One region of the Ensifer sp. R-19 genome, then DNA from elsewhere that is predicted to be linked to it. Evidence: predicted binding sites of a transcription regulator. Region 1 holds the regulator's gene; each other region holds the start of a gene.

Region 1 (7,513 bases):
AGCCACTACGAAACGTCGAAGCCGGAATTCCGGTCGGAGCAGGGGCAAACAAGGCGGTATGGCGCCGTGGTATCTGGCCGCCGCACTCACTGTCGGCGGCGTGGTCGCTTACGATCATCGCGCCGAACTGAAACATTGGCCGGTGGTATCGGACGTGGTCGCGTCCACGTCCCGACACGAGTCGAGGCCGAAGCCCGTTCGTGTCGCGCAGAAAGCGGACGAGCGTCCCGCGCAACAGGCGGAGAAGCGGAAGCCGAATCCGGTGACAAGAGTTGCCCTTGCCGCTCCGGTGCCGTCCGTTGACGTCGGCGCCAAGGCGCCGACACCCGTGGTGCGGCCCAGTGAGGAAGTGAAGACGGCATCCGTTCGCACGGATCAGTTTTATTTCTGCGGGATTCGCAACGACAACTGCGTGATCGACGGCGCCACCTTCCTGTACCACGGCGAAACGATCCGCGTCGCAGACGTCGAGGCGCCGCGTATTCGCCAGGCAAGCTGCGACAAGGAACGTTCGCGCGGCTTCTATGCCAAGCAGCGCCTGCGCGAATTGTTGAATGCGGGTGACTTCAGGCTGGAAACGGCGAGCGGCCGTCAGGATGCCAAGGCCGGTGAAAAGCTGCGGCTGGTCACCCGCGGCGACCAGTCTATCGGGCGTGTGCTCGTATCCGAGGGGCTGGTGCGGCCGTGGACAGGACACGCGACGCCCTGGTGTTGAGGCCACCCCAGATGCGATCGGCGGAGGTTCGCGATCGCTCTGTGGAAAGTATCCGTCTTACAAATCGACGGCGCGTTTTTCGGAAAATGCCTCTTGCGGTTTTTCTGCAATCATTCTAAATCCGCGCCAACGCTCGGTTATCCGAGCTGTGAGGCCTCGTGGCGGAGTGGTGACGCAGAGGACTGCAAATCCTTGTACCCCGGTTCAATTCCGGGCGAGGCCTCCAATAACTCTCACCTCATTTTAGTGCGGATAGACGTTCTGCCTCAGGGCAGAGCGATTGTGTGTGTTTGCCTCCACACGCCCGCACAAGCCACGTCTTCTAAGCCACTATCGGATCTTATCGCTTCGGTGAAATCGGTAGAGGGGGAACGATGACTCCGCTGACATCAGCCGCATCGGTAGCGTCCGTCATCATCAAAACGGAGGCAATCGCATATATGAAGACGAAACTTGTCCTGACGGCCTTGGCCCTCTTCGCTGCGACCACATTTGAGGCGCAGGCAGAGGATCTGGTTTTCAAGCTGAAGAACAACACCAACGCAGTGCTGACGAACTTCTATACGTCGCCTGTGGGCGTCAATGAGTGGGAAGACGATGTTTTCGGCCGGCAGGTGCTGAACCCAGGGGAAGACATGGAGATCACCATCGCCGACGGCCGGGAGGTCTGCAAGTACGACATGCGCTTCGAGTTCGAAGAAGGCTCCGGCCTCGATACGACCGAAGACATGCAGGACCTCTGCGAGCTCGGCGAGTACACCATCCACGAGTAAGAGGCGTGCCTTCAGGTCGCCTTCAATAAACAGAGCCTCGCAGCCGCAAGCGGTGGCGAGGCTCGGTCGGATGCCAGGTTTCCCTCGGAATCAGTGGTAGCGGCGGATCAGCCCGACGAGCTTGCCCTGGATCTTCACCCGATCGGGCCCAAAAATCCTTGTTTCGTAGGCAGGGTTCGCGGCTTCGAGCGCGATCGATGCGCCCTTGCGCCGGAAGCGCTTCAGCGTCGCTTCCTCATCATCCACGAGCGCCACGATGATATCGCCGGGATTGGCCGTATTGCCATTGCGGATGATCACCGTGTCGCCGTCGAAGATGCCGGCTTCGATCATCGAGTCGCCCTTGACTTCGAGAGCGTAGTGTTCGCCGTTGCCGATCATGTCGAGCGGTATGGTAATGTCGTGCGTGTTGTTCTGGATCGCCGAGATCGGCACACCGGCAGCGATGCGGCCCATGACCGGGACGGAAACCGATGTGTTGTCGGCCACGGGCGTGGGCTTTGGCGGTGCGGCAGGAGCGGCCGCTGGCGCCTTGCCGAGGCTGCCCTCGATCACGCTGGGCGAGAAGCCGCGGCGGGGCTGCTGCTGGCTTGACGCGTAGGCTTCCGGAAGCTTGATGACCTCGAGCGCGCGGGCTCGGTTCGGCAGACGGCGAATGAACCCGCGTTCTTCGAGTGCCGTGATCAGACGGTGAATGCCGGACTTCGACGCCAGGTCGAGCGCATCCTTCATTTCATCGAATGATGGTGGGACGCCTGACTCCTTCATGCGTTCGTGAATGAAGAGAAGCAATTCCTGTTGCTTGCGGGTCAGCATGGCACGTCGCTCCCAGAGGCGTGAAACAAATCAAGAACAGACACTATCTGTTCCATATGTGTTCCGCAAGTGCCTAAAATTCCGTGAATTCAGACAATTGGCGCGTCTGTGCGTGTCGATTGGTCACTTTTACGGGAGCAGAGCGGGTTTGGGCGATGATCGTGCCCAAACGGAGGGCCGTGGGGCAGCGCGTTGCGCGACGGCACGGCGATTCGAACGAATCGCGAGCGTTTTTGTGCAAAGAGGCTAGGCCGGCTGCGTGGCGGCGCAGGCGTCTTCGAATTCCTTCACCGTCTCGGCGCTGTTGTCTTCTGGAAGTACGGCATCCGCCGCATCGGTCGCGACCGGCCTGTCGCCATCATAGACGAACGACTGGATGTAGAACGCGATCGCACCCTTCCACACCTTGCGTCCATCGATCTGATGGCACGGCACGGCGCTCTCGAAATCGGTCTGAAGTTCGTCCACCGTGGCGGCGCTGAGCTTGACGTCAGGCATATTAGGCGACGCGACTATCGAAGCGAGAAGCAGGGCGGCAAGCACGGTGATCGTCCACTTTGATGCAAGGGTGGGACTACGGGGCGGTTAACGATGTGAACCGCGCTTTCGTTCCGAAGTCCAGCAAGCTTGGCGATCACTGTCATGTGTTCAACAGCTCTTTGAGTGCAGGCTGTGGCCGTTTTGCGCCAGGGGCACGCAGCGGCGAAGCCGCCTCAGCCTGGCGCGCCGTCCGCGCTGCAATCGCTTGGGTTGCGCCAAGTCGCGGCCTCGCTGCCGGCGTGCACAAATCCGTGTTGTGAAGATGCCGCACGTCTCGACAGGTTGCGGGAAAAATGGGGTGGTTGCATGCGTAGATTGTCGTTGGCGGTTCTCTGTCTGTTGGTGGCGGCGGGAGCGGCCGCTGCTGAAGAAGGGCGTTCGAATATCTGGAAGGAGATCAATGCCTGGACGGTGGGCTCCGATCCGTCCTTGGGCGGCTCGTGCTATGCGGCCACGAGCTACGACGGCGGAATGATCCTTCGAATCGGCTTTTATCCGAGAGGATCGGCGAACCTGGCGTTTCTTTCGATCGGCAATGCCAACTGGAAATCGATCGAGCCGCAGAGGGAGTATGACGTCGCCTTGCAGCTCGACCGTGGCCGCCAGTGGCCGGCTGTCGCGTTCGGCGTGGACCTCACAGGCTCGAAGGCTCTGGTCGTCAACTTCTCCAACACCGACTTCTTCACCGAATTCGTGCGCAAGAACACGCTGGCGCTGGCGTTCGAAGGGCGCGTGGTGGCGAGCCTCAGCCTGCGCGATTCGATGAAGGCCGTCAGCGAGATGTTCAAATGCCAGGAGGCGCTGATTGCGTTGATGCCAAACGGCGGGCAGGGGGCGGCCGCCGATCCGTTTGCGGGCGCTGGCGGGAATGCGCCAAACAATGACCCCTTTGCTGGCGGCGGCCAGACCAAGTCGTCGAAAGATCCCTTTGCCATGTGATCTTGGCGTGAGCGTCGTTCCGCTGGGAGGTGAATATTCCTAAGATTTTGCATGGGTGCGGGTTACCCACCCTCGACAGTCACGCGGCGACCTATCAAAATGCGGGCAAACGGGGGATTTGCATGCGTAGATTGCTGTTCGGATTGGTGAGCTGTCTGATGGCCACGGGACCGGCCGTGGCTGAGGACTCCGAGATCATCAAATGGAAGGAAGTCGGCGCTGGACCGTTGCTTCCGACACGTCGATGGAAGGCTCGTGTTTCATCACGTCGATGTTCGAAGGCGGAATCAGGCTGCGCCTGGGGTTCTATCCCAAGGGCTCCGAATCGCCGCTCTACATGAGTTTCGCCAGCGACGACTGGAAGTCGCTCGAGGTCGGCAAGGACTATGACCTGACGTTCCGCTTCGACAAGAGCGATCCCTGGAGTGCGGCGGCGACCGTCGCCGGCGACGAGAGCGGCAAGTTCCTCTTCGTGAACGTCACCGATGCGGAATTCCTGACGGGGTTCGTGCGCAAAAGGACGTTGGCGATCGCCTTTGACGATCGCGTTGTCGCAAACCTCAGTTTGCGCGGCACCGGCCCGGCGGCGGAAGAACTCCTGAAATGCCAGCGGGCCGTGGATGAGATCATCGCCGACGAGGGCCGCAAATCCAAGGAGAAGAAGTCCGATCCGTTCAACGCGCCGAGCGAGAAACGCTCAGCGCGTGATCCGTTCAGCCTCTAACCCGCGGCTTGAGTGAAGGGCGGAGGGCCCAGTCGTCGTCTGCCCGAGGCGAACCAGACGGCGCTGACGCCTGCCGACGTACGCTCATTAAAGTGAAGCACCGCCAGGGATGGCGGTCCATCGTCGGACTATATTCCTTGGGAAAATGGCGGACAGGGTGGGATTCGAACCCACGGTACGGTTTCCCGTACGCTGGTTTTCAAGACCAGAGCCTTAAACCACTCGGCCACCTGTCCTTGCCTGAAGTCGCAGTCAACTGCCTACCGGGCACGGCGTTATTGCGCGAAGCCCTGTCGCTTTGCAAGATTTAACATGCGTCGCTGAAAGATTTTCTCGATGGCCGGACTGGAGTGCGCGGGCACGCTCCGCCGGTAATCATCTGTAAACCATAACGCATGAAATCCGGCGCTGATCTGTGGATGAGTTCGCATTTTCGCCTTGTTGCTGTCATGTTTACTCGACTGTTCCGTTTCGGGACGCCGAGATTTCCGCTGGGGGCATGAGCGGAAGGTTTCGAGTACGGCTATTCGATCGATGTTGTGGGACAGATGACCTCCAGTAAAAATGCGGCATATCTGGTCAAGGGACTGCGCCTTGCGGCGGTCCCGATGCTGTGCGTGACACTCGCAGCCTGCGGATCGATATCGAGCGTCAAGAAAACTGCTCGTAGCAAGGAATACTTTCCCGAGTCCGTCTATGGCGTAAAGGCGAGCCCGCGTGTTGCCACCGGCAACAATATTCCCAAGGGCGGCGGACGCTTTCAGGTCGGCAAGGCCTATCAGGTCAAGGGCAAGTGGTACCAGCCGAAGGAAGACTTCGGTTACAACAAGACCGGTACGGCTTCCTGGTACGGCTCGGCTTTCCACGGCCGGCTGACCGCCAATGGCGAAGTTTACGACAAGGCGCATCTGTCGGCCGCCCATCCGACGTTCCCGCTGCCGAGCTACGCGCGCGTCACGAATATGGAAAACGGTACGTCGGTCATCGTGCGCGTCAATGATCGCGGCCCCTATGAATTCGGCCGCATCATCGACGTCTCCTCGAAGACGGCTGACATGCTCGACATCAAGCGCAAGGGCAGCGCGCAGGTGCGCGTGCAGTATGTCGGCCGCGCGCCGCTTGAAGGCAACGACATGCCCTATCTGATGGCGTCCTACGTTCAGAAGGGCGAACGTGGCCCGAGCGTGATGCCGGAAGGCCAGATCGCGACCGGCGTAATGGTCGCCTCCAACGAGCCGTTCCGCAATCAGACCCTTGGCACGATCACCGTCCCCGCAAAGGCCTCGCTCGATGTTGGCGAACCGGTGACGGCGCTCGCAGCCCCCGTGCCGCAGTCCGCCCAGCCGCAATCGCTGAACGAGTTCGTGATGCTGCCGGAAATCGGCCCGATCCCGCGTGAGCGGCCCGAGTTCATCCCGATGCCCGACGGCAACATGGCGTATGCTGCAGCTTACGTCGAAGTCCGCGTCAGCGACGCCGAATCGCCGTTTGAAGCGATTATGGTCGACCGGAAGCAGCTTACCCCCAAGTGATTGTCGATTACGCCAAACGCCAGAAAGCAAGCGGTTCTGTCCGATAACCGCAGGCGGCGTTGTGCCAAAATGACCTCGCTGCTATGCCCAAGGGGAAACCGGAGTTTCCCATGCGCATGAAGATGTTCTCGGCAGTGTTTTTCGGCGTTGCGCTGTTTACAGGCGCCGTATTCGCGCAGACACCGGCGCCCACTTTCGACACCAAGGCAAAGCAGATCCTGCTTGTCGATGCCGAAACCGGCACCGTGCTTTTTTCCCGCGCCGAAAACCAACCGATACCGCCTGCATCGCTCGCCAAATTGATGACGATGGAGGTCGTGGCCGAAGCACTCGGCAAGGGCGCGCTTTCCGCCGAAACCACCTTCGACGTCTCCGAGCACGCCTGGCGCACCGGCGGTGCGCCCGCCGGCACTTCGACGATGTTTGCCGCATTGAAATCCCGCATCCGCGTCGCCGATCTCCTGCAGGGCGTCGCGGTCCAGCTTGCCAACGATGCCTGCATCATCCTTGCCGAAGGCATGACCGGTAGTGAGGGCGCCTTTGCCGAGCGCATGACGGCGCGCGCTCGCGAGCTTGGCATGCCGGTTGCGACGTTCCGCAATGCCACGGGGCTTCCGGATCCCGGCAACCAGATCACCATGAGCGAACTGGTAACGCTCATTCGGCACCTCCATGAGGCCCATCCGGATCTCTACCGGCTCTATTCGCAGCCGGAGTTCGAATGGAACAAGATCCTGCAACGCAACAAGAACCCGCTGATCTCGGCCAACATAGGCGTGGACGGCCTGGCGACCGGTTTTGCCGAAGGCTTCGGTTTCTCCCTGGCCGCTTCGCTGCAGCGCGGCGACCGCCGGGTCTATCTCGCCATGGCCGGTCTTGAAACCGACAAGGAGCGCATTGAGGAGAGCCGCAAGGTGCTCGATTGGGCCATGACCGCCTTCGAGAAGAAGCGGATCTTTGCCGACGGGGAGGCGATTGGCGAAGCGGCCGTCTATGGCGGCGATGCCGCCCACGTCGCCTTGGTTGCCGGCGGTCCGGTCGACGTGCTTTTGCCGGTCGACAATCCGGAACGGCTGACGGCGCGTATCGTCTATAAGTGGCCCTTGCGGGCGCCGGTGACGGCGGGGACGGAAGTCGGCGTCGTCAAATTGTGGAACGGCGAGAAGCTGCTGCGCGAAGTGCCGGTCAAGACCGCCAGTGCCGTCGGGAAGGGCACGCTGACCAGCCGTGCTCTCGATGCGCTGCAGGAACTGCTGTTTTTCTGGATTTAGCCGCAGCTGGTTGCGGCGAGGGCGGTTCCCGCCAATTCATCGCCACCTGACGGTTTCACACGGCGGACCAATCGGCTAAACAGGGCCAGAGCGGAATGAGGAAAGTGTGCGCGGTTTTCCGCCCGCGTTCCGCTCTAGCTTATTAGAACAGGTCACGATGATTTCAGGTCGATTCGACCTGAAATCATCGTGACCTGGGTCGC
Region 2 (7,513 bases), on a different replicon from region 1:
ATATCGTCGAACTGAACGAAGCCTTCGCGGCACAGGCGCTCGCCTGCATGCGGCAGCTCGGACTTGCCGACGATGCGTCCCACGTCAATCCGAATGGCGGCGCCATCGCGCTCGGCCATCCGCTTGGCATGTCAGGAGCACGCCTGGCGCTGACGGCAGCATTGGAGCTTGAGGAGCACGGTGCGAAGCGTGCGATCGCCACCATGTGCATCGGCGTCGGACAGGGCATCTCGATGCTGCTGACGCGGCCGTGAATTCCGCCTGCTGGAAGGATCAATGTTCAAGGTCTGGCGCGATCGCCAGAGCACATCATCGCGGGTAGCCCCCATCCCCCATCGCCATCGGGCTTCAAACCCGACACGCCTATTCCTGACAAATCGCGTCTTGATATTGCCGGCGGAAGCGCCCAACTGATCGGCATCGCGCTCCTTCGCACTTTCCTCACCGGCGCGTCCTGCACTCGAAGCGATAGACGTCAATCTTCAAAGGTTCCCCCATGACCCAGTATCCCGATATCCTCCTTCATATCGACGGCACCTGGCGGCCGGCGCGCGCGGGCAAGACCATTCCCGTCATCGACCCTGCCACCGAGGAAACGATTGGCCAGGTGGCCTGGGCAGAAGTGGCGGATCTGGATGAAGCGCTGAACGCCGCCCAAAAAGGTTTCCAAGTCTGGCGTGCGACCTCGGCTTTCGACCGGGCAAAGGTCATGCGAACGGCAGCGGCGCTGCTGCGCGAGCGTGTCGGCGACATCGCCTGGCTGATGACGCGGGAACAGGGCAAGCCGCTGGCCCAGTCCAAGGGCGAAATCCTCAGCGCCGCCGAAATCATCGAGTGGTTTGCCGAGGAGGGAAAGCGCGCCTATGGCCAGATCATTCCGCCGCGCACGCCCGATGTCACCCAGATGACCGTCAAGCTGCCCGTCGGCCCGGTCGCCGCTTTCACGCCCTGGAATTTCCCGATCAACCAGGTCGTACGCAAGCTGTCCGCCGCGCTGACCACCGGGTGCTCGATCATCGTGAAGGCACCCGAGGAAACACCGGCATCGCCGGCCGAACTGATCCGGTGCTTCGTCGATGCTGGTATTCCCGCAGGCGTCGTCAACCTCGTCTATGGCGTGCCGGCGGTCATCTCGGAGTATCTGATCTCGCATCCGGTAATCCGCAAGATGTCCTTCACCGGCTCGACCCCGGTCGGCAAGATGCTGGCGGCACTCGCCGGCCAGCACATGAAGCGCGCGACGATGGAACTCGGCGGCCATGCCCCTGTCATCGTCACCGAGGACGCCGACATCGAGCAGGCCGTCGCGATCATGTCCGGCAGCAAGTATCGCAACGCCGGTCAGGTCTGCGTGTCGCCGACCCGCTTCCTGGTCCAGGAACGGGTGGCAGACCAGTTCCTTGAAGGTTTTGTCGCCGCATCGCGGAAGATCAAGGTCGGTAACGGCCTCGAGACTGGCATCGACATGGGGCCGCTGGCCAATGAGCGGCGCATCCCCGCGATCGAAAGCCTGGTCGCCGATGCCGTGGAGCATGGCGGCCGGCTGGCAATCGGCGGTCATCGTATCGGCAACCGGGGCTATTTCTTCGAGCCGACGGTGCTTGCCGACGTGCCGGTCAGCGCCCGTATCATGAATGACGAACCCTTCGGTCCCGTCTCCATCATCAACCGCTTCAACGAGCTCGATGAGGCGATCAATGAGGCCAACCGCCTGCCGTTCGGGCTTGCGGCTTACGCCTTCACCGGCTCCGAGCGAAGCGCCCATCGCCTCGCAAGCGAAGTCGAGAGCGGAATGATCTCCATCAACCATCTCGGCCTGGCGCTACCGGAGGTGCCCTTCGGCGGTATTAAGGATTCCGGCTACGGCACGGAAGGCGGCTCCGAGGCGATCGAAGCCTATCTGGAAACCCGCTTCGTCACGCGCAAGAGCGTGTAACCGCTCATTCCACTCCCGCGCGCGCCCGGCGCGCGCGGGAGATGCTGCTTGTCACTCACCAAGGGCACCAGCTCGACCCGCAGAAGTAGCAATCGCAAATTTACTCCCCTGTTACGAAGTTTGCCCACCATCGGACCCATGGCATGATGCCTATGGGAGAGCACGATGGGTTACGATTGGGATGGCGCACGCGGGCGCCGCATGAAGATCGCACGATTTGGCACGGCCGTCGCTCTGGCAACCTTGTTGGTGTCGGTCGCTGCGCAGGTCGTGGCCCGGGCAATCTAAACACCGACGGGTTGGCTTGTTCGGCGCACCGAAGGCCAGGTCGAAGGTTTCCGAACACAGTGACCAATAGCCCCCGGATCTGCTTCTCGAGATCGAAAATTCGGCCGTCCACGGCTCCGCTCCTCGATGTTCCGGATATTCTGCGGCATAGCAGCCTGTGAAAGCCCGGCCAGCCGGGTTTCCAGCGGCAATCGAAGCTGATACGTTCCATTTTTGTTCCGAGTCATCTGCTTCGGGCGAAGAGTTTGACGCCGTGAAGCGGAATCCGTGAATTCTTTCAAGGAGATGAAACGGAACGAAGATTTTGGGAATCTTGCTGACAACGCTTGGACACGTATGAGCGCCGCCTATCTCGAAAAGCTGAATGACCGCCAGCGCCAGGCGGTGGTGCATGGTGTGGGATTGCCGCAAGGCCAGGTCGGCGGCCCTTTGCTGATTATTGCCGGCGCCGGGTCGGGCAAGACGAACACGCTCGCCCACAGGGTGGGGCATCTGATCGTCAATGGTGCCGATCCGCGTCGCATTCTGCTGATGACCTTTTCCCGCCGTGCCGCCGCTGAAATGACGCGCCGGGTCGGACGCATCTGCCGCCAGGTGCTCGGCGACAATGCCGCCGTCATGACGGATGCACTTTCCTGGGCCGGCACGTTCCACGGGATCGGCGCGCGGATCCTTAGGATCTATGCCGAACAGATCGGCCTTGGCGCGGATTTCACCATCCATGATCGCGAAGACAGCGCCGATCTCATGAACCTCGTCCGCCACGAGCTCGGCTTCTCCAAGATGGAAAGCCGCTTCCCGACAAAGGGCACGTGCCTTGCGATCTATTCGCGCGTCGTGAACTCGGAAAGCTCGATCATCGACGTCTTGAAGACCGCGTATCCCTGGGCTGTGAGCTGGGAACAGCAATTGAAGGAACTGTTTGCCGGCTATGTCGAGGCAAAGCAGGCGCAAAGCGTGCTCGATTACGACGATCTCCTTCTCTACTGGGCCCAGATGGTTTCCGACGCGGAGCTGGCGCAGGATATCAGCAGTCGTTTCGATCATATCCTGGTCGACGAATATCAGGACACGAACCGCCTTCAGGCCTCGATCCTGCTATCGCTCAAGCCCGAGGGCCAAGGCCTGACCGTCGTTGGAGACGACGCCCAGTCGATCTATTCCTTCCGGGCCGCGACGGTCCGCAATATCCTCGATTTCCCGAATGCGTTTTCGCCGGAACCCGCCGACGTCATCACGCTCGATCAAAACTATCGCTCGACGCAGCCGATCCTCGCTGCCGCCAACGGCGTCATCGGGCTTGCGCGGGAACGGTTCACCAAGAACCTCTGGACGGACAGGCAGTCCGAGCAGCGCCCGCAGCTTGTCACCGTCAAGGACGAGGCGGACCAGGCCGCCTATATCGTGGAGCAGGTTCTCGCCAACCGCGAGGTCGGCATAGCCCTGAAGCAGCAGGCGGTGCTGTTTCGCTCCGCCAACCACAGCGGCACGCTCGAAGTCGAGCTCACCCGTCGCAACATTCCCTTCGTGAAATTCGGCGGTCTCAAGTTCCTTGACAGCGCCCATGTCAAGGATCTGCTGGCAACCTTGCGTTTCGCGCAGAACCCGCGTGACCGCGTCGCCGGCTTCCGGCTGTTGCAGATGCTGCCCGGGATCGGCCCGCAGACGGCAGGCAAAATCCTAGACGCGATCGCCGCCGATCCGGAACCGCTCGCAGCGCTCGCGGAAATTCCAGCGCCACCCAAGACCGGGGAGGATTGGGCGAGCTTCGTTGATCTCGTTTCCGCTCTGCGGAAAGCCGACGCGGGATGGCCGGGAGAAATCGCGACGGCGCGCGCCTGGTACGAACCGCATCTCGACCGCATCCACGAAGACGCCGAAACGCGCAAGGCCGACCTCGTGCAACTCGAGCAGATCGCCGGCGGCTACCAGAACCGCGAGCGTTTCCTGACCGAACTGACGCTCGATCCGCCGGATGCCACCAGCGACCAGGCAGGCGTGCCCCTGCTCGACGAGGACTACCTGATCCTGTCGACCATTCATTCTGCCAAGGGACAGGAATGGCGCTCGGTCTTCATGCTCAATGTCGTCGACGGCTGCATCCCGTCCGATCTTGGTGTCGGCACAACCGCCGAACTCGAAGAGGAGCGGCGACTGCTTTATGTCGGCATGACCCGGGCGCGCGACCACCTGGCGCTGGTGACGCCGCAAAGGTTCTTCACCTACGGCCAGAACAGCCAAGGCGACCGGCATGTCTACGCATCGCGGACCCGCTTCATTCCGGCGACGCTGCTGCAGTTCTTCGAGACGACGAACTGGCCGAAGATTTCGGCGGCCGTCGGCGAACGCAGCGCCAAGCAGATCCGCATCGATGTCGGCGCCCGGATGCGTTCCATGTGGAAGTGAGGATGGGTCGCGGCCGTGATGCTTCGGTCTCCGAACCGCCTGGTGCCCAGCGCCGTTCCAATGAAAAAGGATGCTCTACCCGTCTGCTGTAGCAGAGATCGCCATACAGGCGCGCGCATCAGCCGACGGTTTAGGGATGATGCAGCACGCTCACCCCGCCATCGACCGTCAGGCAGGTGGCGTTCATGAAGGGGCATTCGTCCGAAATCATGAAGAGGGCGGCCTTGGCGATTTCCTCCGGCGTCGCAATGCGACCGCCGGGATGAAGCTTCATCGTTTCGGCTTCCGCCGCGGCCGGGTCGGGAAATGAGTTCCAGTATTCCACGGCTTTCTGCGTGCGCACGTAGCCGGGTGCCAGCGCATTCACCCGCAAGCCCTGCCCGGCATATTCCAGCCCCAGCGCCTTGGTCATGCCGAGAAGCGCATGTTTGGCGACGGGATAGGGGAAGGTGTGCGGGATGATGGTGAAGGCGTGGGTCGAGGCGATGTTGAGGATGACGCCGCCACCCGCAGCGATCATGCCCGGCAGCACGGCCTTGCTGCAGTTCCATGCGCCCTTGAGGTTGATGTCGAAGCAGCGCTGCCAGTCGGCATCCGAGAGTTTCAGCGGCTCGAAGAAGACGTTGACGCCGGCATTGTTGACCAGCGCGTTCGGCTGGCCGATCTCGCGGCTGGCCGTGGCAATCGCGTGTTCGATGGCATCCGCATCCGTGATGTCGGTCGTGGTGTAGCCGATCTTTCCGCCGGTCGCACGGAGCCGTTCGGCCTCGGTCGCCAGCAGACCGCCATCACGATCGATGAGGTAGAGGCTCGCGCCTTCCGCAAGGAAGGTCTCGGCAATAGCAAGGCCGATGCCTTGAGCCGCCCCAGTGATGACGACGCGCTTTCCTTCGAGACGACCCGCCATGTCCGCGCTCCTCACCACTCGGCGACGCTGCCGTCGGCATGGCGCCAGATCGGGTTGCGCCAGCGATGGCCTTCCTTCGCGCGTTCGATGACATATTGCTCGTCCACCTCAATGCCGAGGCCCGGTCCCTGCGGGATCGACACGAAGCCGTCTGCGTAATGGAAGACTTCCTTGTTGGAGATGTAGTCGAGGACGTCGTTGCCCGTATTGTAATGGATGCCCAGGCTCTGCTCCTGGATGAAGGCGTTGTAGCTGACGGCGTCGACCTGAAGGCAGGCGGCGAGCGCGATCGGTCCGAGCGGGCAATGCGGCGCCAGTGCCACGTCGTAGGCTTCCGCCATCGACGCGATCTTGCGGCACTCGGTGATGCCGCCGGCATGCGACAGATCCGGCTGCAGGATGTCGGCATAGCCGTCTGAAAGCACCGACTTGAAATCCCAGCGCGAATAGAGCCTTTCGCCGAGCGCGATCGGCGTCGAGCAATGGTTGGCGATTTCCTTCAGTGCCTCGCGGTTTTCCGAAAGCACCGGTTCTTCGATGAACATCAGGTTGAAGGGCTGCAGTTCCTTCGCCAGCACCTTGGCCATCGGCCGATGCACGCGACCGTGGAAATCGACGCCGATGCCGATATGCGGGCCGATCGCCTCGCGGATCGTTGCGATGGTCTCGACCGCCTTCTCCACCTTCTCCCAGGTGTCGACGATCTGCATCTCCTCGCAACCATTGAGCTTGATCGCCTTGAAGCCGCGGGCAACGACATCGCGCGCATTGTTGGCGACGTCGGACGGACGGTCGCCGCCGATCCAGGAATAGACCTTGATGCGGTCACGCACCTGTCCGCCGAGCAGCGCGTGGATTGGCTGGCCGTAGGCCTTGCCCTTGATGTCCCAGAGCGCCTGGTCGATGCCGGCAAGTGCCGACATATGGACCGCCCCCCCGCGATAGAAGCCGCCGCGATACATGACCTGCCAATGGTCTTCGATCAGCAGCGGATCCTTGCCGATCAGGTAGTCCGAGAGCTCGTTAACCGCGGCTTCCACCGTCAGGGCTCGACCTTCGACGACCGGCTCGCCCCAGCCGACGATGCCCTCGTCCGTCTCGATCTTCAGAAACAGCCAGCGTGGCGGAACGATATAGGTGGTGAGCTTGGTGATTTTCATGGTGCGATATCCGCTGGGTGCAACGAGGCGGCGATGGCCGCTTCAGAGAGGATTTCAGCCCGCCGTATGGGCGGGTCGGTGACGTTCGACGGCAAGCTTGAGGTCGCGCGCCGCAAGGTCGAGCATGCGCATCGAACAGTCGCGCGCCCGCGCCTTGTCGCGCAGGCGCAGCGCCTCGACCAGTTCGCCGTGAATGTCGACGGCTTCGTCACGGCGATCGGCGACTTCGTTGGAGGCGTGCAGCGAGAACTTCAGCGCCGCCTGGATAATGCCGACGAGTTGCAAGAAGACCTGGTTGTGGCTGGCCTTGAGCAGGCATGTGTGAAAGGCGACGTCGGCATCGGTGAAACCAACGAGATCGCGCTCGCCGTCACGCATCGCCTGCCAGGCGCGTTCGAGATCGGCGATTTCCTGAACGGTGGCGCGTTCGGCGGCAAACTCCGCCGCCGCTGGCTCGATCGCCCGGCGGGCTTCCAGAATGCAGTTCAAGAGGTCGAACTCGAAGATGCGCTCGCCGATCCATTCAAGCACCTGCGAATCAAGAATGTTCCATTCGTCCTTGTTGCAGACGACGGTGCCGACCCGGGAACGTCCACGGACCATTCCCTTTGATTCAAGCACCTTCAGCGTTTCGCGAATGACGGTTCGGCTGACGCCATAGCGTTCGCAAAGATCGTTCTCACGCGGCAGATAGGAGCCGACCGGAAAAACGTCGGCGCAGATGTCCGAAGCGATTGCGCGCGTCACGTTCTTCTGGACGCGTGGGCGGCGCTGGCCGCGTTCCTCAATGGCACTCTGGTGCTGCTGTTCTTCCAC
Region 3 (7,513 bases), 750 kb from region 1:
CATAGACGCCTGACCGCGCCTCCGGGAACGCGATGGATGCCGCGATGACCGTGATCGTGGCCGTGGCGCTCAAGACCGCCACCAGGGCGACGTTCTGGAACCCAAGGATCGCGAAGGCGACCGGCGTTGCGCCGAGCAGCGTCAAAAGCACGCCGGAGTCTCTGCCGACATAGGAGGCGATCCACACGAGGATCACGACGCAGATCCCGAATTCCCAAAGCCCTGATGCCACGCGCCCGAACCGATGAAAGAGGGGCGTCAGCGCGGCGGCCGCCGCCAGAGCGAGATTGGCATAGACGAGCGGGACCAGACTTGGTTCGCCGTGGAGTGCGTAGATGAGAGCAAAGCCCGTGGTGGTGACGACGATCACGCACGCCGCGACATTCGCAACGAGAATGCCTTCGCGGTCATCCTCGGCAGCATTTGAAGCGCCTACCTCCAGCAGGCCGCGAACAGCGCTCGTCCAGGACATGTCTCCATCCACTTCGCGTCGAGGGAGATCGGTGCAAGGTTTCGTTCAAACGCGAGAATTGTGCCTGCAATTATTAGTACACTTCGCCGGTCGACGCCATGAGATCGCCGGTTGCGCGGTCACCGGGGAATGCACGTGAGGAGGGCTCTGACCTCCTCACACCTTCTCGACAAACCCATCCAGCACGCGCTTCTGGCCGGCGCGGTCGAAATCGATGGTGAGCTTGTTGCCTTCGATCGCAGCGATGTTGCCGTTGCCGAACTTCATGTGGAAGACGCGGTCGCCGACCGAGAAGCGTGAAGGTTCCGTGGCCGTGGATTTCGCCACCAGCTCGCCGTCGATCGTGCGGCCGCGCGGGCCGCTTTCGCCGTAGCCGATGCGCTCGACCGCGTGGCCGGAGCGGGTGCCCCAGTTGTCGCGGGTGGCGTCCGAGCGGTGCTGCTGGGCGCGCTTCCAGCCGGGGGTGGAGTAGGTGTTCTGGAAGGGATCGGCCTTGTCGAAGCGTGACTGGCCGTAACCGCCGCGGCCATAGCCGCCATAGGATTGCTCGCTCTCGGCCACGTCGACATGGGCGAGCGGCAGCTCTTCGAGGAAGCGCGAGGGCAGCGTCGATTGCCAAAGGCCGTGGATGCGACGGTTGGAGACGAACCAAATGTGGCAGCGGTGCTTGGCACGGGTGATGCCGACATAGGCAAGGCGCCGTTCTTCTTCCAGGCCGGAGCGGCCGCCTTCGTCGAGCGCTCGCTGGTGCGGGAAGAGGCCTTCCTCCCAGCCGGGCAGGAACACCGTGTCGAACTCCAGCCCCTTGGCCGAGTGCAGCGTCATGATCGACACGGCGTCGAGGTTTTCGTTCTGCTCGGCATCCATGACGAGGGCGACGTGTTCGAGGAAGCCACGCAGGCTCTCGAAGGCTTCCATCGAGCGGATGAGTTCCTTGAGGTTTTCCAGCCGTCCGGGGGCCTCGGCCGACTTGTCGTTCTGCCACATGGCGGTATAGCCGCTCTCGTCGAGGATCTGCTCGGCAAGCTCGGTGTGCACGGTGGTTTCCAGCAGGCTCTGCCAGCGGCGGAAATCGGTGACGACGTCGAAGAGGGCTTTCCGCGCCCTCGGCTTCAACTCGTCGGTCTCGATGATGTCACTGGCGGCAGCCAGCATCGGGATATCGCGAGCGCGGGCATAGTCGTGCAGGGTGCGCACGGTGGTGTCACCGAGGCCACGCTTCGGCGTGTTGACGATGCGCTCGAAGGCGAGGTCGTCGGCCGGCTGGCAGACGAGGCGGAAATAGGCCATCGCATCGCGGATTTCGAGGCGCTCGTAGAAGCGCGGGCCGCCGATGACGCGGTAGTTGAGGCCAAGCGTGACGAAGCGGTCTTCGAACTCGCGCATCTGGAACGATGCGCGCACCAGGATCGCCATGTCGTTGAGCTTGTGGCTCTTGCGCTGCAGCTGTTCGATTTCCTCGCCGACGGCGCGGGCCTCCTCTTCGGAATCCCAGGCGGCGTGCACCTGCACCTTCTCATCATCCGGATCGGTGCGGTCGGTAAAGAGCGTCTTGCCGAGACGGCCCTCATTGTGGGCGATCAGGTGGCCGGCGGCACCGAGGATGTGCTCGGTCGAGCGATAGTTGCGCTCGAGCTTGATGACCTTGGCGCCCGGGAAATCCTTCTCGAAGCGCAGGATGTTGTCCACTTCCGCGCCGCGCCAACCATAGATCGACTGGTCGTCGTCGCCGACGCAGCAGACATTCTGCGGAACGCCCTTCGGCCGCTGGGCCAAGAGCCGCAGCCACATGTACTGCGCCGTGTTGGTATCCTGGTACTCGTCGACGAGGATGTAGCGGAACTTGTCGTGATAATCCTTCAGCACGTCCGCATGGTTACGGAAAATGCGGATCGGGTGCAGGAGCAGATCGCCGAAGTCGCAGGCGTTCAGTGTCAGCAGCCGGTTCTGGTAGGCGGCGTAGAGTTCGCGGCCCTTGCCGTTGGCAAAGGCGCGGGCGTCACCCTCAGGGATCTGCGCGGGATCGAGGCCCTTGTTCTTCCAGCCGTCGATCATGCCGGCGAACTGCTTGGCCGGCCAGCGCTTGTCGTCGATGCCTTCGGCCTGGATGAGCTGCTTGATCAGCCGCACCACGTCATCGGTGTCGAGAATTGTGAAATCGGAGCGCAGGCCGACAAGCTCGGCGTGGCGGCGGAGCAGCTTGACGCCGATCGAGTGGAAGGTGCCGAGCCAGGGCATGCCTTCGACCGCATGGCCGACGAGCACGCCGATGCGCTCCTTCATCTCGCGCGCCGCCTTGTTGGTGAAGGTCACCGCAAGGATTTGCGAAGGGAAGGCGCGGTTGGTCGAAAGGATGTGGGCGATGCGGGTCGTCAGCACGCGGGTCTTGCCGGTGCCGGCACCGGCAAGCACGAGCACGGGACCGTCAAGCGTTTCGACCGCCTCGGCCTGTTCCGGGTTGAGGCCGGAGAGATAATCCGGGCGCGGCTGGGCGCGATCGCGCGCAGCCATGGCGCGCGCGGCAATACCGCCGGCGGCGGGGATACCTCCGGGGGCTGGCGGCTGCTTGCGCGGCGCCGGCTCCTCGTCGAAGAAAGGAATGTCGTCGAAACCACTCATCATGCGGCTCAATGTAGTGATTCGGTGGGGAAAGGCCAGAAAGGATGTTCTTCTTTTATTCCGTTTTCTGCGCCAGCCGCACCAAGCCTGTGGAAAGACAGGCGATTTCGAGACCGCTTATTCTTGGTCGCACGTTTTGATTTGTCGCATGTCGTATCGCAAAACCGCTGCGCACTTTTGCTCGGTATGCTTTATCCCGCCGTCTTATCAAAGACGGTATCGACCGGGACCTGCAGCGCCGTCGCAAGCTGGTTGGTGCGGGCGGCGAGCGAGATCACCCGCAAGAGGTCCGCGTGCTCGGCATCGCTCAGGCCCTTCGCCCTTGCCGCGGCCGTATGGGAATGGGCGCAGTAGCCGCAGCCATTGCTGACGGAAACGGCGATATAGAGCATCTCCTTCACCAGCGGATCGAGCGCAGAAGGCGTTGCCATCACCGCCTTGACGTCGCGCCAGGTCTGCTCCAGCAGATCCGGGTCGAAGGCGAGCCACAGCCACATATTGTTGATGAAATCGGATTTGCGCGTGGCGCGGATATCGTCGAACACGGCTTTGACGCGCGGATCGGTTTCCGGGTTCTTCGGCGGAGTAACGGTGCTCATGGTCTTCCCTGCATGGCGTTGCCGGCGGCGGCCTTGCGCCGCCGGATTGAAGAATATGGATCAAACAAGGGCGAAGACGCGCGCCGGGCCGCCGGTGCCGCCGCGATGCTTCGGCGCGCCGAGAATGAGCGTCGCACCCTTGGCCGGCAGCTTGTCGAGATTGGCGGCAGCCTCCAGCCCCCAGCGGCCCGCGGGCAGCCAGGCATAATGCGTGGCGAAATCCGGTGAGGGGCCATGGTCGAGCGACAGCGTGTCGACGGCAATGCCGGCGGCCTTGCTCTCCTCGATGAGATACTTCGCCGCCTCGGCGTGAAAGCCGGGGAAGTGCAACTTGCCGCCGCCATCGGCATTGCGGAATTTCTCCGTGCCCATATGCGCGCCCCAGCCCGAAAGCATGGCGACGCAGGCGTTTTCCGGGATCTCGCCATTGGCGGCGACCCAGGCCTTGAGGTCGTCGGGCGTCACCTGCGCATCGGCGTCGGCCGTTGCCTTCTCGCGGATATCGACGATGCAGAGCGGCACGACGAGCTTTTCCACCGGCAGCTCGGCGACCGACAGGCCATCGGCGGAGAAGTGCAGGGGCGCATCGACATGGGTGCCGGTGTGTTCGTTTATGCGCAGTTCGAACAGATTGAACTTTTCTTTGGCGTAGCTGAACTTTTGCTCGCGGAAGAACTGCTGCTGGCCGAAGAAGGTCGGGAAATCCTCGTGCAGTTCGTGGGTCAAGTCCGTGACGCTACTATGTCCCTGAGCCAATGCCGGGGGTGCTGCACCGACGCTCGCGGCGGCGAGGCTGGCGGTTCCAACTGCAGCGGCTTTGAAGAAGCTGCGGCGCGACAGCATGCGCGCCTTCACCGTTTCCATCACACAGGCATCGCACATCGTTCTTGCTCTCCTTCAAGAAACTTGAAAACCAGACGGCGAAACCGCTCGAAAAAGCGGCCGGCGGTTGCAGGATAGCGCGGCCGACGCCGCTGTAAATGCCGGCCTATGCAGCAAGGTGCGGTTCACGCTGAAAGCTGCGCTGGAATTGCTCTGCACGTCATCATGCCGCCACCAAATTCGCTTTTATTACAATTGCGTAATGATGGCATTCCGTCATTGCCCCGACGCGCGCGAACGGGGATACTCCGCCCAATCGGAACGAACCGCCGGCCGCGCCGCGCTGGGGTGTGTTTTATGCTTAATCTGGAGACTTGAATGCGGGTTTGGAAACAGCTTGCGGTGAGCGCCGCTGTGCTTCTCGTGGGCGCAACCGTCTGGCTGCGGTTCGTACCCGGCGCAGGTGAGACGCTCGCCGCCATCGGCGTTTCGCACCCGCTGATCGATGCCCTGTCCAAGCCCGGCGCCGGTGGCGGTGAGGGTGGCGAGCGCGGCAATGGCCGCGGCCAGGGTGGCAACAATGCCATCCTCGTCATGGTCCGGCCTTCGGCGACCGCTGTCGTCAACGACCGGCTGAACGCGATCGGCAACGGCGAAGCGATCCACTCGGTCACCGTGACGCCGACGGCAACCGGCAACCTCACCGAAATTCTCGTCCGCTCCGGCGAAAAGGTGGCCCAGGGCCAGGTGATCGCCAAGCTCGACAGCGACGACCAGAAGATCGCCGCCGACCAGGCGCGGCTGAACCGCGACAGCGCCCGCGAAAAGGTCGAGCGCTACCGCAATCTCAGCAACGCACGCGCTATGACCGCCGTCGAAGTGCGCGACGCCGAAATCGCCATGCAGACAGCGGAGCTGGCGCTGAAGACTGCCGAACTCGACCTCAAGCGCCGCGATATCGTCGCACCGTCCAAGGGTGTGGTCGGCATCATCACCGTCAATGTCGGCGACTATGTCACGACCACGACGCCGATCGCCGTTGTCGACGACCGCTCGGAAATCCTCGTCGATTTCTGGGTACCGGAGCGCTTCGCCAACAAGATCACCGTCGGCCAGCCGGTCACCGCCTTTGCGATCGCCCAGCCGGGCAGCCAGCTCGATGGCGCAATCCACGCGATCGACAACCGCCTCGATCAGGCAAGCCGCACGCTGCGTGTGCGCGCACGGCTCGAAAACCCTGACGACATGCTGAGGGCGGGCATGTCCTTTTCCGTTACCGTCGCGTTTGACGGCGACACCTATCCGACGGTCGATCCGCTGGCGATCCAGTGGAGCTCGGAAGGCTCCTACATCTGGCGCGTTGCCGGCGATAAGAGCGAAAAGGTGCCGGTGAAGATCATCCAGCGCAATCCGGACAAGGTGCTTGTCGACGCGGCCCTTAACGAAGGCGACGAGATCGTGACCGAAGGCGTGCAGCGCCTGCGCGACGGCGGCGAAGTGCGCATCGCCGGTCGCGAGCGCAAGCAAGAACCTGCGCAGAAGGTCGCGGAGGAAACCAAGTGAGCGGCGGCGAAGCGCACAGCAAGACGTCCGCTCGCGAGCGCGGCAAGACCGGCTTTACCGCACTCTTCATCCGCCGGCCGATTTTCGCGCTGGTGGTCAACACGCTGATCGTCGTTGCCGGTCTTGCCGCCTGGAACGGCATCGAGATCCGCGAGCTGCCGCAGGTCGACCAGCCTGTCATCTCGGTGACCACCACGCTCGATGGCGCCGCCCCCGAGACGATGGACCGCGAGGTGACCTCGGTCGTCGAAGGTGCGGTCTCACGCGTGCAGGGCATCCGCGACATCTCGTCGACCTCGTCCTTCGGCCGCAGCCGCGTGACGCTGCAGTTCTCCGACACCACCGATATCGGCCAGGCCTCCAACGACATCCGCGACGCGCTCGGCCGGGTGCGCAACCAGCTGCCCGACAATGTCGACGAGCCGAGCATCGTGAAAGCCGATGCCGATAGCCAGCCGATCATGCGGCTGGCGCTCACCTCCGACACCATGTCGATGGAAGACATGACGCTGCTCGTCGAAAACGAGATCAGCGACCGGCTGGCTGCCGTCGAAGGCGTGGCCGACGTCGCCGTCTATGGCGACCAGGAGAAGATCTTCCGCATCGACCTCGACCAGGCAAAGCTCGCCGGGCGCGGGGTGACGGTCGCAAACCTCAGGACCGCGCTCGCCAACGCCTCCTATGACGTGCCGGCCGGCAAGCTGACCAGCGCCAGCCAGGACATCTCGGTGCGCGCCACGGCCGACCTGCAGACGCCGGAGCAGTTTGAAAACCTGATCCTCGTCAACAATGTGCGCCTGCGTGACGTGGCCACCGTGACGCTCGGTCCCGATACCGGCACGACGGCGCTGCGCTCCAACGGCCGCCAGGGCATTGGCCTCGGGATCGTGCGCCAGGCGCAGTCCAACACCGTCGATATTTCCGAGGGCGTGCGCAAGGTCGTCGATACGATCCAGACGCAGATCCTGCCCGAGGGCACGCAGCTCAGGATCACCAGCGACGATGCCGTCTTCATCAACGGCGCCATCCATGAGGTCGAGATCGCGCTGATCGTCGCCGTCTTCATCGTAACGCTGGTCATCTACATGTTCCTGCTCGACTGGCGGGCGACGCTGATCCCGACGATCAGCATGCCGATCGCGCTGATCGGCACGGTGGCGGCGATCTATCTCGCCGGCTTTTCCATCAACATCCTGACGCTGCTGGCGATCGTGCTTGCGACCGGGCTCGTCGTCGACGATGCCATCGTGGTGCTCGAAAACATCGTGCGGCGGCGCGCCGAGGGGCTTGGGCCACGGGCGGCCGCCGTGCACGGCACGCTCGAAGTGTTCTTCGCGGTGCTGGCAACGACGGCGACACTTGCTGCCGTCTTCGTGCCGCTGTCGTTCCTGCCGGGGCAGACCGGCGGTCTGTTCCGCGAGTTCGGCTTCGTGCTCGC
Region 4 (7,513 bases), 610 kb from region 1:
ATGAAAGGACAAGGCGAGGTCCGGATCCTGCAGCACCCGCCTCGAGAAGGACGGCGTTCCCTTGAAAGCGCGACCGGTCACGTCCTCGATGATGTTCACCAGCAGATCGGCGCTCGGATAGACCATGCGATAACGATAGCCGCTGCCGCCGGGGTGGCCGTCGTGGATTTCGTCGGGGTTGATCAGGTAGAAGAACCCAGGGCCCGCCTCCGAACGTTCGCCCTTGATCTTGCTGATCTGCGAGCCGGCCTCGATCGCGCCGATGCTGAACGTCTCATGTGCATGCGGCGCGAATTCATGGGTAATGAAGGTCGCCGTCAGACATTCCATGCCCATAAAGCGAGGATCGCGCCAGAAGCGCGTGCGCTCACCGCCTTCAATCGGCATGACCTCTATGGCTTCTTCCTGCGAAATCGTCTGCATTGGGCAACCATAGTGACCCGAGGCGATCCCGTCTTGCACAAAAGTGCTCATCCTTCCTTCAGGGCCCGCGTGACGGCGATGCGACAGGCGAGCATTTGCGACCATGGGCCGTTGGCTGTATTGCTCTTCGTATCGTCCACGAAGAGTGTCCGGCATGCTCCCCCCAGAATTTCTTTCCGCCTCCAACCGCCTCACGATCGATCTCGGTGCGCTTGCCGACAATTGGCGGACGATGAATGCCCGCTCCGGCAAGGCGCGGGCGGCAGCGGTCCTGAAAGCGGACGCCTATGGCCTCGGCATCGATGATGCAGCCCCTGCCCTCTATGCCGCCGGTGCGCGCGACTTCTTCGTCGCCAATGCCGAGGAAGGTGCGGAACTGCGCCCCCTCGTTCCGGAGGGCCGCATCTACATTCTCGCGGGCATGTGGCCGGGCAACGAAGAGCTCTTCTTCGACAATGACCTGGTGCCGATCATCAATTCCGACGAGCAGCTTGCGGTGTTCATAGCGGCTCTTTCCGAGCGCGGCGACCACCCCTGCGTGCTGCATATCGATACCGGCATGAACCGGCTGGGCCTGTCGGTCGAGGCCGCCGTGGCGCTTGCCAATGACCCGGCGCGACCCGCAAGCTTCTCGCCAGTCCTGATCATGAGCCACCTCGCCTGTGCCGACGAACCGCAGCACCCGTTGAACGCCTACCAGCTCGGGCGCTTCCGCGAAGCGACAGCTGCCTATGAGGGTGTCGATGCAAGCCTTGCCAATTCCGGCGGTGTGTTCCTGGGCGCAGACTATCACTTCGAGCTCACCCGGCCGGGCATTGCCGTCTATGGCGGCGAGGCGGTCAACGATGCCATCAACCCGATGACCCCGGTGGTAACCGCCGAAGCCAGGATCATCCAGATCCGCGAGGTCGCGGCCGGAGGCACGGCGAGCTACGGCGCCTCCGCCCGCTTCGACAGGGACAGCCGCATCGCCACCGTCGCGGTCGGCTACGCCGACGGCTACCATCGTTCGGTCTCCGGCGGCGGCGTGACTCTGCGGCAGGCAACACCATCAGGGGCATTCGGCTTCCTGCACGGCAAGCGCGTGCCGCATGTGGGGCGCGTCACCATGGACCTCAGCCTGTTCGACGTCACCGACCTGCCGGCCGGTGCAGCGCGGCCGGGCGATTACATCGAGCTTTTCGGCCGAAACATCGCCATTGACGACGTGGCGCGCGCCGGCGGAACCATCGGCTATGAGCTGCTGACCAGCCTCGGGCATCGTTACATCAGGAACTATGTCGGCGCCGTCTGACGTGGCTTTCCCGTGAATTCCTTGCGGCCTTCGCTAAAATTCACCTTTTGTTCCGCGTTCCGCGGCATTATGTGACGACAAAGGTGATTCTCCTGTCGTCGGCGGCATCGCCTCGCATGTGTGCCGGCGGCTCCCAGATTTCGAAAGTCCGATCCTGATGGCGAAAGCCCGTACCCAATTCATCTGCCAGAACTGCGGCACCGTCCACACCCGCTGGGCGGGCAAATGCGAAGGCTGCGGTGAATGGAACACGATCATCGAGGACGACCCGACCGCCGGTATCGGCGGCGGTCCGACGCGCGCGCCGAAGAAGGGCCGCCCGGTGGCGCTCACCACGCTTTCCGGCGAGATCGAGGATGCGCCGCGTATCCAGACCGGGATTTCGGAACTCGACCGGGCGACCGGCGGCGGTTTCGTGCGCGGCTCGGCGTTGCTCGTCGGCGGCGACCCGGGGATCGGCAAATCAACCGTGCTGATGCAGGCAGCGGCCGCACTTTCGCGTCGCAACCACCGGGTCATCTATGTCTCGGGTGAGGAGGCCGTGGCGCAGGTGCGTCTGCGCGCCCAGCGCCTGGGTGCTGCCGATAGCGACGTGCTGCTTGCCGCAGAGACCAATGTCGAGGACATCCTGGCAACGCTTTCGGAAGGCAAGCGCCCCGATTTGGTGATCATCGATTCGATCCAGACGCTCTGGAGCGACATCGTCGATTCGGCGCCCGGCACCGTCACCCAGGTCAGGACCGGCGTGCAGGCGATGATCCGCTTTGCCAAACAGACAGGCACCGCCGTCGTGCTCGTCGGCCACGTCACCAAGGAGGGCCAGATCGCCGGCCCACGCGTCGTCGAGCACATGGTCGATGCGGTGCTTTACTTCGAAGGCGACCGCGGCCACCACTACCGCATCCTGCGCACCGTCAAGAACCGCTTCGGCCCGACCGACGAGATCGGCGTCTTCGAAATGTCGGACAAGGGTCTGCGCGAAGTCGCCAACCCTTCGGAGCTGTTCCTCGGCGAGCGCAACGAAAAATCGCCGGGTGCGGCAGTCTTTGCCGGCATGGAAGGCACCCGCCCCATTCTTGTCGAAGTGCAGGCGCTCGTCGCGCCGACCTCGCTCGGTACGCCGCGGCGCGCTATCGTCGGCTGGGATTCCGCCCGCCTGTCGATGATCCTCGCCGTGCTCGAAGCCCATTGCGGCGTACGCCTCGGCCAGCACGACGTCTATCTCAATATCGCCGGCGGCTATCGCATTTCGGAGCCTGCTGCCGATCTAGCTGTGGCTTCCGCACTGGTTTCATCGCTTGCCGGGCTTGCCCTTCCTGCGGATTGCGTCTATTTCGGCGAAGTCAGCTTGTCGGGCGCCATCCGGCCGGTTGCGCATACCGCACAACGCCTTAAGGAAGCCGAGAAACTCGGGTTCTCGCAGGCGGTCCTGCCGTCCGCGTCCACCGAATTGCCGAAAAACGGCAATGGCCGATGGAGCGAAATGGAAAGCCTGCCGGATCTGGTGGCGCGCATCGCGGGATCGCGAAACGCGCTGAGACCGGTGGAGGACGAAGATTGAAGATGCGGGTGTCGCAGACCGGCCACGACTGCATAATTCCTTAGATCGGGATCGATTTAAGGACAAAATTATGCAGCAGGTCTGAGCGCTACAGCGACCTTTGCGCGCCCGAAAGGACGCGCGGCGCTGTAGGGGCCGCGAAGAGGCTGAAAATGCCCTGAACGTCAAGCAGGGCCGATGGCGGATAGGCTTGAGGAGACCCGGACGAACCGGGTCCGGAGTAAGGACAAAATGCCCATTACAATTCTCGACGGTATCGTTCTCGGCGTCGCCCTGTTTTCCGCAATCCTGGCCATGGTTCGAGGCTTCTCGCGTGAGGTGCTCTCGGTCGCGAGCTGGGTCGGTGCGGCCGCGGCCGCCTATTTCCTCTACCCGCAGCTTCTGCCCTACGCCAAGCAGTACACCAACAGCGATACTGTCGCGCTGATCGGATCGGCGGCGGTGATCTTCCTGGTCGCGCTGATCATCATTTCCTTCATCACCATGCGGATTGCCGATTTCATCATCGACAGCCGCATCGGCGCGCTCGACCGCACCCTCGGCTTCCTGTTCGGTGCCGCCCGCGGCATTCTTTTGGTCGTCGTCGCCATGCTGTTCTTCAACTGGCTCGTCGCTCCGCAGCAGCAGCCGACCTGGGTAACCCAGGCGAAGTCGAAGCCGCTGCTCGACAATCTCGGCAACAAGCTGATCGCGCTTTTGCCTGAAGAAGCCGACGCCACCATTCTCGACCGCCTGCGCGGCAAGGACACCACCGGCGAAGGTGAAGGCGAAGCGCCGGCGGCGACCCCCGGCCAGACACCGTCGACGACGCCGGAGCAGGCGCCCGCCGACGACGCACCGGCCACCAACGGCTGAGACAGGAACGATTTGCCGACAAAGCCCGCCCCGCGGGCTTTGTCCTTTTGGGGAATAACGCTTGCAGCCGTTTTCAGCTAAGATCGCTTGAAGATGGCGGGCCTGATCACGATATGCGCACCGGTACGGAGCAAAGGCGACAGTGATGACCGATCTGAGATCCATGGAAATCCACGATGAACTCGAAGGCGATGAACTGCACGAAGAGTGCGGCGTCTTCGGCATATTGGGGCACTCGGACGCGGCGGCGCTGACGGCGCTCGGCCTGCATGCGCTCCAGCATCGCGGCCAGGAAGCCGCCGGCATCGTCACCTTCGACGGCAAGCAGTTCTGCACCGAAAAGCGCATGGGCCTCGTCGGCGACCACTACACCGACCCGGCGACGCTGGCAAAGCTCCCCGGCTTCATGTCGATCGGCCACACCCGCTACTCGACGACGGGCGAAGTGGCGCTGCGCAACGTCCAGCCGCTCTTTGCCGAACTTGAAGTCGGCGGCATCGCGATCGCTCACAACGGCAACTTCACCAACGGCCTCACCCTTCGCCGTCAGTTGATCGCCGATGGCGCCATCTGTCAGTCGACCTCCGACACCGAAGTCGTCCTGCATCTGATCGCCCGTTCCAAGCACGCCTCCTCGTCCGACCGCTTCATCGACGCCATCCGACAGATGGAAGGCGGCTACTCGATGCTGGCGATGACGCGCACCAAGCTGATCGCCGCGCGTGACCCGATCGGCATCCGACCGCTCGTCATGGGCGAACTCGACGGCAAGCCGATCTTCTGCTCCGAGACCTGCGCGCTTGACATCATCGGCGCAACTTACGTCCGCGATGTCGAGAACGGCGAGGTGATCATCTGCGAGATCCAGCCCGACGGATCGATCTCGATCGATTCTCGCAAGCCGGAGGTATCGCAGCCGGAACGCCTCTGCCTGTTCGAATATGTCTATTTCGCCCGCCCGGATTCGGTCGTCGGCGGCCGCAGCATTTACGTGTCGCGCAAGAACATGGGCATCAATCTCGCCAAGGAGGCGCCCGTCGAAGCCGATGTGGTGGTTCCGGTACCGGACGGCGGAACGCCGGCCGCCCTTGGCTATGCCCAGCAGAGCGGCATTCCCTTCGAATACGGCATCATCCGCAACCACTATGTCGGCCGCACCTTCATCGAGCCGACGCAGCAGATCCGCGCCTTCGGCGTCAAACTCAAGCACTCAGCCAACCGCGCGATGATCGAAGGCAAGCGCGTCATTCTGGTCGATGATTCGATCGTGCGTGGCACGACGTCGGTGAAGATCGTGCAGATGATGCGGGAGGCCGGTGCACGCGAAGTGCATGTGCGAGTCGCGAGCCCGATGATCTTCCACCCGGATTTCTACGGCATCGACACGCCGGATCGCGACAAGCTGCTCGCCAACCAGCATGTCGACCTCGCCTCCATGTGCCGCTACATCGGGGCAGACTCGCTCGAATTCCTGTCGATCGACGGCCTCTATGAGGCGGTCGGCGGCGAGAAGCGCGATCCGAAGGCGCCGCAGTTCACCGACCACTATTTCACCGGGGACTATCCGACCCGCCTTCTCGACCAGGAAGGCGCCAGCAATGTCCGCAAACTCTCGGTTCTCGCCAGCAACGGATAATCAGACAATAAAATGACGATCGATCTCAAAGGCCGGGTGGCCGTGGTCACCGGCGCATCGCGCGGTATCGGCTATTTCACCGCTCTCGAACTGGCCAAGGCCGGTGCCCATGTCGTCGCCTGCGCGCGCACCGTCGGCGGGCTTGAAGAACTCGACGACGCGATCAAGGCTGCGGGCGGTTCGGCGACGCTGGTGCCCTTCGATCTCGCCGACATGGCAGCGATCGACAAGCTCGGTGGCGCCATCAACGAGCGCTGGGGCAAGCTCGACATCATGGTCGCCAATGCCGGCGTGCTCGGCACGATCTCGCCGATCGGCCATGTCGAGGCGAAGGTGTTCGAAAAGGTGATGAACATCAACGTCAACGCCACCTGGCGGCTGATCCGCTCGCTGGAGCCGCTGCTGATCAAATCGGACGCCGGCCGTGCGCTGATCCTGTCGTCGAGCGCTGCGCACAAGTGCAAGCCCTTCTGGGGCCCCTACTCCGCATCGAAGGCAGCCGTCGAGGCGCTGGCCCGCACCTGGGCCGGCGAAACGCAGCGCCTGCCGCTGCGCATCCTCTGTGTCGATCCCGGCGCCACCCGCACGGCGATGCGCGCGCAGGCGATGCCCGGCGAGGATCCGGAGACGGTGCCGCATCCCTCCGAAGTTGCCGCCAAGCTTCTGCCGCTCGTCGGCCCTGACCAGACTGAGACCGGCAAGCTCTACATCGTCCGCGAAGACAAGATCGTCGATTACCGGATGCCGGAGTAAGCTTCGACGCGCTTTCCAAACAAAAAGGCCACCGTGTCACCACGGTGGCCTTTTTGTACCTTGCTGAAACTCAGTCAGTCCTTGTCACCCGGCAGGCCGTCCCCACCCGTCGACGGATGGGCCGGCCAATCGCCGCCGTACTTGCGCTGCCAGGAGCGCGCGCCGAAGGGCAGCGTGATCAGGTAGCCGAGGGCCGTCACTGCCATCGTCTCCCAGGTGTAGGTCATCAGCGTCGCGACATAGAAGACGACACCGAGAATGGCCGGCAGGACGAGATCGCGGCGCACGCGGCTGTTTTCCGACTTACCGGACCAGACCGGCAATCGGCTGACCAACAGGAAAGCGATGAGCACGGTGTAGCCCGATGCAATCAGCGCGAAGGTGCGTTCAGGCGCCAAGCCCAGCAGCCCCAGATAGACCGGCAGCAGCACCAGCATCGCGCCCGCCGGCGCCGGCACGCCAACGAAATACTCCGATTGCCACGGCGCCTTGGACTGGCGTTCGGCCATGACGTTGAAGCGCGCAAGCCGCAGGCCACAGGCGATCGCGTAGATCAGCGCCGCGATCCAGCCGATCGAGCGCGCCTGATCCAGGATGAAGACGTAGAGCACGAGCGCCGGCGCAACGCCGAAATTGATGATATCGGCGAGGGAGTCCATCTGGCCGCCAAAATTCGACGTCGCCTTCAAGAGGCGTGCGACGCGGCCGTCGATGCCGTCGAGGAATGCCGCGAGCAAGACCATGGCAACGGCAAGCTCGATGCGGTTTTCGAAGGCGAGCCGAATACCCGAGAGACCGGCACAGATCGCCAGCACCGTGATCAGGTTCGGGATCATCAGCCGCAGCGGTATCTCGCGCAGCCGAGGACCACGACCGGTGTCGTTTGAGCCGCTCGCGTCGCTGGTAGCTTTCGGCGGTTCGGCTGGGTTTTCCTGTTCAGAGCCTTCCATGTACACTCCTTATGCGCGACGGCTGAGGACCGGGCCCTTAG

The links. The regulator LexA, encoded in region 1, represses DNA repair genes until DNA is damaged. The targets are predictions, from matches to a motif close to TGTTCNNNNTGTGTTCNG.
Region 2: ACN9MO_RS27125 (ATP-dependent helicase) is a predicted target of LexA. The motif match lies at 2,428-2,445, and genes of this name have one in related genera.
Region 3: ACN9MO_RS11055 (UvrD-helicase domain-containing protein) is a predicted target of LexA. The motif match lies at 3,137-3,154, and genes of this name have one in related genera.
Region 4: radA (DNA repair protein RadA) is a predicted target of LexA. The motif match lies at 1,755-1,772, and genes of this name have one in related genera.

Annotation. Positions count from the first base shown of each region.
Region 1 is NZ_CP184569.1:1,479,458-1,486,970, forward strand. Features, by position in the region: gene ACN9MO_RS07275 (thermonuclease family protein) at 1-715, shown strand, start outside; tRNA gene ACN9MO_RS07280 (tRNA-Cys) at 868-941, shown strand; gene ACN9MO_RS07285 (hypothetical protein) at 1,156-1,488, shown strand; gene lexA (transcriptional repressor LexA) at 1,579-2,304, opposite strand; gene ACN9MO_RS07295 (hypothetical protein) at 2,551-2,847, opposite strand; gene ACN9MO_RS07300 (hypothetical protein) at 2,977-3,783, shown strand; gene ACN9MO_RS07305 (hypothetical protein) at 3,986-4,507, shown strand; tRNA gene ACN9MO_RS07310 (tRNA-Ser) at 4,654-4,743, opposite strand; partial or broken gene ACN9MO_RS07315 (septal ring lytic transglycosylase RlpA family protein) at 5,056-6,086, shown strand; gene ACN9MO_RS07320 (D-alanyl-D-alanine carboxypeptidase family protein) at 6,150-7,310, shown strand.
Region 2 is NZ_CP184570.1:1,707,892-1,715,404, forward strand. Features, by position in the region: gene pcaF (3-oxoadipyl-CoA thiolase) at 1-254, shown strand, start outside; gene ACN9MO_RS27115 (NAD-dependent succinate-semialdehyde dehydrogenase) at 497-1,936, shown strand; gene ACN9MO_RS27120 (hypothetical protein) at 2,102-2,224, shown strand; gene ACN9MO_RS27125 (ATP-dependent helicase) at 2,561-4,630, shown strand; gene ACN9MO_RS27130 (SDR family oxidoreductase) at 4,761-5,537, opposite strand; gene dgoD (galactonate dehydratase) at 5,549-6,697, opposite strand; gene ACN9MO_RS27140 (FadR/GntR family transcriptional regulator) at 6,752-7,513, opposite strand.
Region 3 is NZ_CP184569.1:2,233,840-2,241,352, reverse strand. Features, by position in the region: gene ACN9MO_RS11060 (adenylate/guanylate cyclase domain-containing protein) at 1-472, opposite strand, end outside; gene ACN9MO_RS11055 (UvrD-helicase domain-containing protein) at 629-3,094, opposite strand; gene ACN9MO_RS11050 (carboxymuconolactone decarboxylase family protein) at 3,283-3,690, opposite strand; gene ACN9MO_RS11045 (cyclase family protein) at 3,751-4,572, opposite strand; gene ACN9MO_RS11040 (efflux RND transporter periplasmic adaptor subunit) at 4,891-6,075, shown strand; gene ACN9MO_RS11035 (efflux RND transporter permease subunit) at 6,072-7,513, shown strand, end outside.
Region 4 is NZ_CP184569.1:871,311-878,823, reverse strand. Features, by position in the region: gene ACN9MO_RS04175 (AraC family transcriptional regulator) at 1-423, opposite strand, end outside; gene alr (alanine racemase) at 578-1,717, shown strand; gene radA (DNA repair protein RadA) at 1,875-3,278, shown strand; gene ACN9MO_RS04160 (CvpA family protein) at 3,510-4,133, shown strand; gene purF (amidophosphoribosyltransferase) at 4,279-5,769, shown strand; gene ACN9MO_RS04150 (SDR family NAD(P)-dependent oxidoreductase) at 5,782-6,522, shown strand; gene pssA (CDP-diacylglycerol--serine O-phosphatidyltransferase) at 6,597-7,472, opposite strand; gene ACN9MO_RS04140 (phosphatidylserine decarboxylase) at 7,482-7,513, opposite strand, start outside.